DNA from 4 places in the Paraglaciecola sp. 2405UD69-4 genome. Region 1 is predicted to be linked to each of the others. Evidence: predicted binding sites of a transcription regulator. Region 1 holds the regulator's gene; each other region holds the start of a gene.
What was found. The regulator LexA, encoded in region 1, represses DNA repair genes until DNA is damaged. The targets are predictions, from matches to a motif close to TACTGTATNNNNATACAGTA.

Region 2: the regulator LexA is predicted to act here: its motif matches at 1,136-1,155, upstream of dinB (DNA polymerase IV).
Region 3: the regulator LexA is predicted to act here: its motif matches at 1,259-1,278, upstream of ACMUMK_RS05635 (YebG family protein).
Region 4: the regulator LexA is predicted to act here: its motif matches at 1,052-1,071, upstream of uvrD (DNA helicase II).

The regions. Positions count from the first base shown of each region.
Region 1 covers NZ_JBLIXM010000004.1:87,583-89,791, reverse strand. Annotated here, with positions in the region: gene coxB (cytochrome c oxidase subunit II) at 1-199, opposite strand, end outside; gene lexA (transcriptional repressor LexA) at 604-1,227, opposite strand; gene ACMUMK_RS14345 (hypothetical protein) at 1,317-1,535, shown strand; gene ACMUMK_RS14340 (hypothetical protein) at 1,545-2,209, opposite strand, start outside.
Region 2 covers NZ_JBLIXM010000001.1:294,203-296,411, forward strand. Annotated here, with positions in the region: gene ACMUMK_RS01345 (FAD:protein FMN transferase) at 1-749, shown strand, start outside; gene nqrM ((Na+)-NQR maturation NqrM) at 780-1,013, shown strand; gene dinB (DNA polymerase IV) at 1,170-2,209, shown strand, end outside.
Region 3 covers NZ_JBLIXM010000001.1:1,269,789-1,271,997, forward strand. Annotated here, with positions in the region: gene hscA (Fe-S protein assembly chaperone HscA) at 1-817, shown strand, start outside; gene fdx (ISC system 2Fe-2S type ferredoxin) at 848-1,186, shown strand; gene ACMUMK_RS05635 (YebG family protein) at 1,323-1,613, shown strand; gene ACMUMK_RS05640 (hypothetical protein) at 1,840-2,209, shown strand, end outside.
Region 4 covers NZ_JBLIXM010000004.1:252,919-255,127, forward strand. Annotated here, with positions in the region: gene uvrD (DNA helicase II) at 1-1,005, opposite strand, end outside; gene cysE (serine O-acetyltransferase) at 1,152-1,931, shown strand; gene ACMUMK_RS15085 (HAD-IA family hydrolase) at 1,928-2,209, opposite strand, start outside.

The sequences.
Region 1 (2,209 bases):
TTTCTACTTTGACGCTCTCATGAAAATTAGCGGGTTTAGCACCCCGAGATTTTCGGTGAAAATACATAGAAATGAACATGGTGATAAACACACCAGCACCAATAACAATACAAATAATGAACATCAACATATGCATGTCATAAACTTCAGCGCTTATTTCAGTTACGCCTTTAGTCATATTTAATTGATATTGATTAATTTTATCCGTGGCTTCTGCAAATACTGGAGTGGTAGCGAATAAGGGTAATAATATTCCAGTCTTGGGCAAAATTCTCTTCACTTGACACCTCATAAACGTTTTACGTATTAGTATTTATTCATTGTCAAAAACACCAGAAGCGAGAGATTACGCAATAACAATGGTTAAATATACGTTAATTTATTGTTACAAATTGATACGAGAAAGTTAAGAATGGACTATTTTATAGGGGTTCGTCTAGCTTTTTTGTATAAAATACAAACTAAAGTTTATTTTTTAAGCATTTAAATGTTAAATGATTTACAAGGAGAGAAGTGAACTAAAAAGTTACAAAAGCAGGTAAGTGTTAGCTAAAAAGCGCAATCAAGGTAACTGCGCTTTTATGTGTTTTACTGTAAAAAAGGTTACATCCAATCAGCGTTACGAATTACACCAACAGCAATACCTTCGATATTGAAAGGTTGATTAGCCAAATCAACTTTAATAGGCGCAAAATCATCGTTCTCGGCATGCAGTAACACTTCACGGCCCTTTTTCTCTAGGCGTTTTACTGTCACATCTTCATCTACACGGGCCACAACAACTTGACCATTATGGACATCAGTAGTGCGATGCACGGCTAATAAATCACCGTCCAAAATACCGATATCTTTCATACTCATACCGTTTACTCTCAATAAAAAATCAGCACTGGGCTTAAACAAACTTGGATCAACTTGATAATGCCCTTCAACATGCTCTTGAGCTAAGATAGGCTCACCAGCAGCAACCTGACCAATTAGTGGTAAACCAAGATCTTCGAGTTGATCTTCAATAGGTGTGTTGAGTTTTATACCGCGAGAAGTTCCCGGTAAAATTTCGATAACCCCTTTACGTGCCAAAGCTTTTAAATGCTCTTCAGCTGCATTGGCTGATTTAAAACCAAGGTTTCTGGCAATTTCAGCTCGGGTGGGAGGCATACCTGTATCTAACATAGTATCTTTTATGAGTTGTAAAACTTCTTCTTGTCGTTTCGTTAATGGACGCATAACCAGCCTGTTTATCTATACAGTTAGTGTGAGTATATACAGTTATTAAAAAACCTCAAATTTGTTTTACATTGATTAAGGAGAGTCAAATGAAGAACATACTTTTTATTTGTAGCCGGAACCAATGGCGCAGCCCAACTGCTGAAAAGGTTTGGAAAAATCACCCAGAGTTAAACGTCAGGTCCGCAGGTACTAGCCCAAGGGCGAAAAGAACGGTAAGTGTCAAAGACATTCAATGGGCAGATGTGATTTTTGTGATGGAGGAAAAACACAAAAGCCGGCATATGCCGGCCGTGCTAATTCATTAGTACCTAGCTTTAGTCTTTAACCCCTTTCAACAAAAAACCAACAGACATAGGTAAAGTGAAAAACGGTGCCAACATCATAAAGGCTAGAATCGGCCCTACTTTTTGTGGAGGTGGCTCAAACGAACTAATCACCCCATATCCAAACAGATAAGGCAACAATATATAAGCCAAGGTAAAGGCACTAAACATCCAGACAGACGGCTTAGATTTTTTCAAGAACAAGTAAGCCGATACTGCAAATACCATTGCCCAGAGTATGGATGGGATATGCATAAACATGTCGACCTCTAGGTGAGATACACCACTTTCGTTCCATGCAATTCCCCAATATTCGCTATTAAACAATATGTAATGCACTTCACCCGCCATCAAAAGCTGCCACAAATGCTCTGAAGGCATACGCATGTTTGACAACCAACCAACAAATAAAGCAATGGTTGGCAACGCCAGTACACATAAAAGAATGCTGAGTGTTTTTACAAAACCTGTTGTTCTAATCATCGCTTTTTGCCCATCCCAAATCGCCAGTGTGGTTTGTCTTAGTAGCCAGTTGTTTGCATCTTGATTGGTCTGCTGGCGCTCTGTGTATTCCTCTTCTATATCGCCTATTAGCTCGTCACGATAGGTTGGATTAGCTAATCGTGACAACAGCCAAGTCGCTAACTTGGACATAG
Region 2 (2,209 bases), on a different contig from region 1:
TTCCCTTATCAGAGCAAACCCTATTCGTTATGGCTGAAGCAAAGCGTCTTGGGGAAATCAGCGAAGGGGTTTTAGATGTAACTGTTGGACCATTAGTTAATCTTTGGGGATTTGGCCCTAATGCTAGGCCAGATAAAATACCTACGGATGCTGAGGTTTTACAGGCTAAAAATAGAGTAGGTTTGGAGAAGCTAGAGCTTAGCAGTACTTCAGCTAAAAAAACTCATGAAGATCTGTATGTAGACTTATCTACCATAGCTAAAGGTTATGGTGTCGATAGACTAGCTGAAATTCTAGCGTCCCATGATATAGAGAATTATCTAGTGGAGGTGGGCGGAGAGATGCGCTTGTCTGGTAAAAAAGTTAATGGTCAACAATGGCGCATTGCTATAGAAAAGCCGTTATCGCAAGAGCGTGCAGTAGAACGTATTATCAGTGTTGGTAATAATGCTGTTGCCACCTCAGGTGACTATCGTATTTATTATGAAGAAGATGGGGTTAGATACTCACACTTAATAGACCCTACAATAGGAAAGCCCATTAATCATAACCTTGTCTCTGTGACTGTTGTGCATCCATCTTCTATGACGGCTGATGGCTTGGCGACAGCATTAAATGTAATGGGTAAAGACAAAGCATTAAAATTGGCAGAAGATCGTGGTTTGGCGGTTCTATTGATAACTAAAGAACAAAGTGGTTTTAAAGAGTATACTAGTTCAAAGTTCGATGAGCTGGTTACTATTCATTAATGCCAAGATTCAATTAACTGGAGATTAGTTTTGAGTACATTTATTCTCGCATTCGTGTTTTTTATTGTCGTAGCCGTTGCTATGTCTGTGGGATACATATTTCAACAGAAATCAATTGCCGGTAGCTGTGGTGGGTTAGGTGCTTTAGGCATAGATAAAGCCTGTGATTGCCCAGAGCCATGTGACCGTAAAAAGCAACGCTTAGAAAAAGAGCAAGCTAGAGATGCAAAGCTAAAAGAGTGGAAGAAAGACCAAATACTTTAAATTTGGCCTTTGAAGCTAACAAAACCTTAGTTACTAGAAACAATGGCAACTAAGCTGTTTTAATTTTCTATATGTAAAAGCTTAGCTTGCCTATTGAAATTGATTACTGTTCTCTGACAAAATACTGGTTATTAATACAGTTGTCGGAGGCAGTCTTTGCGTAAGTTTATTCATATCGATATGGATTGTTTTTACGCTGCCGTAGAAATGCGAGACAACCCTAAGTATCGTAATGTCCCCCTTGCTATTGGGGGAAGTAAAGATAGGCGGGGTGTCATCTCCACTTGTAATTATCAAGCAAGAAAATATGGTGTGCGTTCAGCCATGCCGACCTCACAAGCCCTTAAACTTTGTCCTAACTTAACGCTAGCTCCCGGTAGAATGGAAGTTTATAAAGAGGTTTCGAAACAGATAAGGCAAATATTTACTCGTTACACAAATAAAGTAGAGCCACTATCGTTAGATGAAGCCTATTTAGATGTAACTGATTGTGAATTATATTCAGGCAGTGCAACCTTAATTGCACAAGATATACGAAGAGCTATATTTTCAGAAACCCAGCTGACTGCTTCTGCAGGCGTAGCCCCTTGTAAATTTGTAGCTAAAATCGCTAGCGATGAAAATAAACCTAATGGGATATGTATCATTACCCCAGAGCAATTAGATGATTTTGTTTTGGGATTGCCCCTAGGTAAGATACCTGGTGTTGGTAAGGTTACCTTGGGTAAGTTAAATAGTATTGAACTATATACCTGTAAGGACGTACGCGCTTATCCCTTTAATGATTTAATAACTCGCTTTGGTAAGTTTGGTAATACTATCTGGGATAGGTCTCACGGCAGGGATTTTAGAAGCCTAGAAATAGAAAGGAAGAGAAAGTCAGTGGGGGTGGAGCGTACCTTGCCCGAAGATATATACAGTGATGAAGATTGTTATAAGATGGTTGAGTTACTTTACCCTAAACTAAAAGAGCGATTACAGTTAGTAAGTCCTCAGTTACTTATTCAAAGTCAGGGGATTAAGTTAAAGTTTAATGACTTTCAGCAAACCACAGTCGAACATAAGTTCCACACATTGAGTAAAGCCTACTTTTTTGATCTTTTACGTGATGGGTTGTCTAGAACAGCTGGAAGGGGAATTCGTTTGGTAGGATTACATGTGGGTTTAATAGGCTCGGAACAAAATAAGCAATTAAC
Region 3 (2,209 bases), on a different contig from region 1:
AAAAGTTGGGGCGTTTTTTGAGCGCACTCCTTTAACATCTATAGACCCAGATAAAGTTGTAGCCGTGGGCGCTGCAATACAAGCGGATATTTTAGTGGGTAATAAGCCTGACAGCGATATGCTGTTATTAGATGTCTTGCCTTTGTCTTTGGGAATAGAAACCATGGGGGGCTTAACTGAAAAAGTTATTGGTCGAAATACCACTATCCCTGTTGCAAAAGCCCAAGAATTTACCACGTTTAAAGATGGGCAAACGGCTATGATGATTCATGTGGTCCAAGGGGAAAGAGAACTAGTTAGTGATTGTAGGTCATTGGCTAAGTTTACATTAAAAGGTATTCCTCCAATGGCCGCTGGCGCAGCACATATTCGCGTGACTTTTCAAGTTGATGCTGATGGCTTGCTAAACGTAACAGCTATGGAGAAATCCAGTGGAGTTAAAGCTGATATTCAAGTTAAACCTTCATACGGTTTAGGAGATAACGAAATAGCAGATATGCTTAAAGCATCTATGGAACACGCCCAAGATGATATGCAAGCTAGAATGTTAAAAGAGCAGCAAGTAGAAGCCGCTAGGGTTCACGAGACCTTAACTGCTGCATTACATGCTGACGGTGCCACCTTACTAAATAGTGAAGAAAGGCAAATTATTGAACAAGGTTTAGTAGAGCTGCAAACATTGGCTCAAGGTACAGATAAAGAAGCAATTAAGGCTGGCATTGAGCAAGTAGATAAGTTGAGCCAAGTTTTTGCAGAGCGCAGAATGGATCAATCAATTAAAAATGCCTTTTCAGGGCAATCAGTCGATCAAATTTAAATTAATTTACAGAATGTTAGGAAATCATTTATGCCACAAGTAATCTTTTTACCACACGAAGAGTTGTGCCCAGATGGAGCAGTATTAGAGGGCGAAAAAGGTACCTCTGTGCTTGATTTAGCTTTAAAAAATGGTATTGGAATTGAACATGCTTGCGAAAAGGTATGTGCTTGTACAACTTGCCATGTAGTTATTAGAGAGGGATTCGACTCTTTAGAAGAAGGCGATGAGCTAGAAGAAGATATGCTTGATAAGGCTTGGGGATTAGAGCCTGAATCTCGGTTGGGGTGCCAAGCAATAATCAAGGATGAGGACTTAGTAGTAGAGATCCCTAAATATACGGTTAACCAAGTGAGTGAAGGGCATTAATATTGCCTTAAAGATTGAGTTAAACAAAAACCAGCGATTAGCTGGTTTTTTTATATGCAAATTTTAAATTTAAACTGTTTTTTTATACAGTTGTTGTGCTATTGTTATTTCACTGATTTAAATAGAGAGAAAAGTTATGGCCGTTATTACGCGATATGTAGTTGAACACAAAGGGGTGGAAAAGTTTGTGAGTGCAGATAAAAAAGCAGCTGATCAATATGACAAAATGCTAGACGTAGCTGATAACTTGAGCGAATACATTGAAGGTAAAGGTTTTAGCCTTGATGCTTCTGTTCTAGAAGAGCTTTCTATTATGCTGTCTAAAAATAAAGACTCGCTAACTAAATTATTAAAAGGTACTACAGCAGAAAGTTTGTTAGCTGAAGAGAAAGCTGAAGTCGTTGATATTGATAAAAAGAAAGCCTAGATGGCTTTCTTTTTCGAGTAAAGTGGCAAGCGTACCCTCTAAGTAACTGTGTACATGGTGAATATGCTATGTCTTCCCTCTAAACAAGCGGTTTTTCTTTTTATTCCTTAGCTCTAACCTTAATTCTTCTATTTAAAAGGGTGTATTTTTTTTATTCAACTATACTTTTATACCTCAATGCAGTATTTCAAAATTGGGGAATAAAACTAAATGGAGAGTGAAATACATGAAGTTACATCTATCAAAATTACTATATCTTGTTTGCCTTTTTTCAACGTCTGCTTTTGCTAAAGATAGGTTAGAAATTTATAAAGATTTCGATTTAGGCACTGAAATAACGTTAATGACTACAGTGAAAGTTGATCCTAATATGGAGGAGGTTTACTTGGCTGGTTTAGCCCAAAGTTGGGTGAAAGCTGTAAAGCTGCAAAAAAAATTAGGGTTTATCAAAGACTGGAAAGTGCTTGGAAGTGATTTTCCGTTAAGTGGTGACTTTAATTTAATCCTAATTACAACGTTTGAAAACTCAGCTGATTTGGAACCATCAAAAAAGAAATATATGGCTTTTATGGACGCTTGGGGCAAAGAAAATAACG
Region 4 (2,209 bases), 170 kb from region 1:
GGAGACGTTGAATCTCGCTTCATCTAGTTCATTAAAGCCCGCATAAAGAGATATTAGATCGCCTTGACTATCTTCTGTCCATAACTCTTTACCTAAGCGACCACTGTTGTTTTCAATAACTGCATTTGCAGCTTTTAATATATTACCTGTTGAGCGGTAGTTTTGTTCTAAGCGAATTGTTTTCGCATCTTTAAAGTCTCTGAGGAAATGTTGAATGTTTTCAACATTGGCTCCACGCCAACCATAAATTGATTGGTCATCATCGCCCACTATAATCATATTATTTGTGGGGGCGGCTAAAAGCCGTAACCAAGCATATTGAATGTTATTCGTGTCTTGAAACTCATCTACCAGTATTGCCCTAAAGCGCTGCTGGTAATGGGCTAAAATGGCTGGGTTATTTAGCCATAACTCGTGGGCCCTGAGTAGTAATTCTGCAAAATCTACCAATCCTGCTCGATCACAGGTTTGCTGGTAGGTTTGATATATTTCACGCATCTTTTGTTGGGTGGCGTCCCCATTTGTTTCGATATGCTGTGGCCGTAGACCCTCGTCTTTATTGCCATTTATATACCATTGAACATGCTTTGGTGCCCAATGTTTCTCATCTAAATTTAGGCTTTTTAGTACTCGTCTGACTAACCTATATTGGTCGTCGGAGTCTAAAATAGTGAAGTTTTCTGGTAAGTTTACATCTGCATAATGAGTGCGTAGCAGCCTATGAGCAATACCATGAAATGTACCAATCCACATTGAGTTTAGAGCTGAGCCTTGCAAGTGTTCAACTCTGCCACGCATTTCTTTCGCAGCCTTATTGGTAAAGGTAACCGCTAAAATACCATAAGGTGCAATGTTTTCGACTTCCATTAACCAGGCAATACGGTGAACTAATACTCGGGTTTTACCACTGCCAGCACCTGCTAAAATTAGCATGTCTGATGCGGGAGCGGCTACAGCGTCCCTTTGTTTATCGTTTAATTGGTCAAGAAGGCGAGATACGTCCATTACACTACATGTCATCTAAAAAATAATGTCCTTAGTATATCAGTAATACTGTATTTAATTACACTATAGTTCTTTGGCCTTTGTAATTTTTGATTGTTAGATTCGTTCTAGTTAAGCTAGTGCCCCCTCATTTAAGGAAAAAATAGATGACGATCGATTTTTGGTTGCGTTTAAAGTCCGAAGCGCAGAGTTTAGTTTCTAAAGAGCCATTATTAGCAAGTTATGTGCATGCGTGTATTTTAAACCATCATAATTTTGAGGCTGCCCTAGGTTTTATTTTATCGACTAAGTTAGCTGATGATGTGATGGGCTCATTATCTCTACGGGAAATGTTCGAACAAAGCTATCTATTAGATCCTAAGATAATTGAAGCCGTCATAAGTGATGTTGAAGCGGTTTATAATCGTGACCCTGCAGTACATTCATATTTAACAGTATTGCTTAATTTTAAAGGCTTTCAGGCCATTCAAGTGCATAGGCTTGCTCATCAATTATGGCAAGCTGGGCGTCATGATTTGGCATTATTTATACAAAGCCGCAATTCAGAAGTCTTTACTGTGGATATTCACCCAGCAGCACGTATCGGGCAAGGGGTGATGTTTGACCATGCCACTGGAATTGTCGTTGGAGAAACTGCAGTTATTGAAAATAACGTCTCTGTCATGCAATCCGTTACTTTGGGCGGTACAGGTAATGAAGCGGGAGATCGCCATCCGAAGATAAAAGAAGGCGTTATGATAGGTGCTGGAGCAAAAATCTTAGGAAACATTACAATTGGTAAGGGAGTTAAAGTAGGGGCAGGTAGTGTTGTGCTAAATGACGTACCAGCACATGTTACTGTTGCCGGTATTCCCGCAAAAATAGTTGGTAAGCCAACCTGTCAGAGCCCTTGTGAAACCATGATGCAAAATATACTGGAAGATTAAACCAGATTAAGCAGATCTTCTAATTGTTCTAGCTGAATATGGGGGAGGGAGATTGTTGGCTCTTGCCCTAAGGCCATATCTCTATTTTCTGCATACCAAGCCGTTTGGTATCCGGCTTTTAAAGCACCCCAAACATCTTTTTCTAAATTATCACCCACATGTAAGATATTACTGGCGGGTAACTTTAGATGAAGCCTGGCATTATCAAACATAGCTGGGTTGGGCTTCATAGGCGAAGTGATAGACGCCTTAAAACAAGCAGAGAAATAGGGGGATAA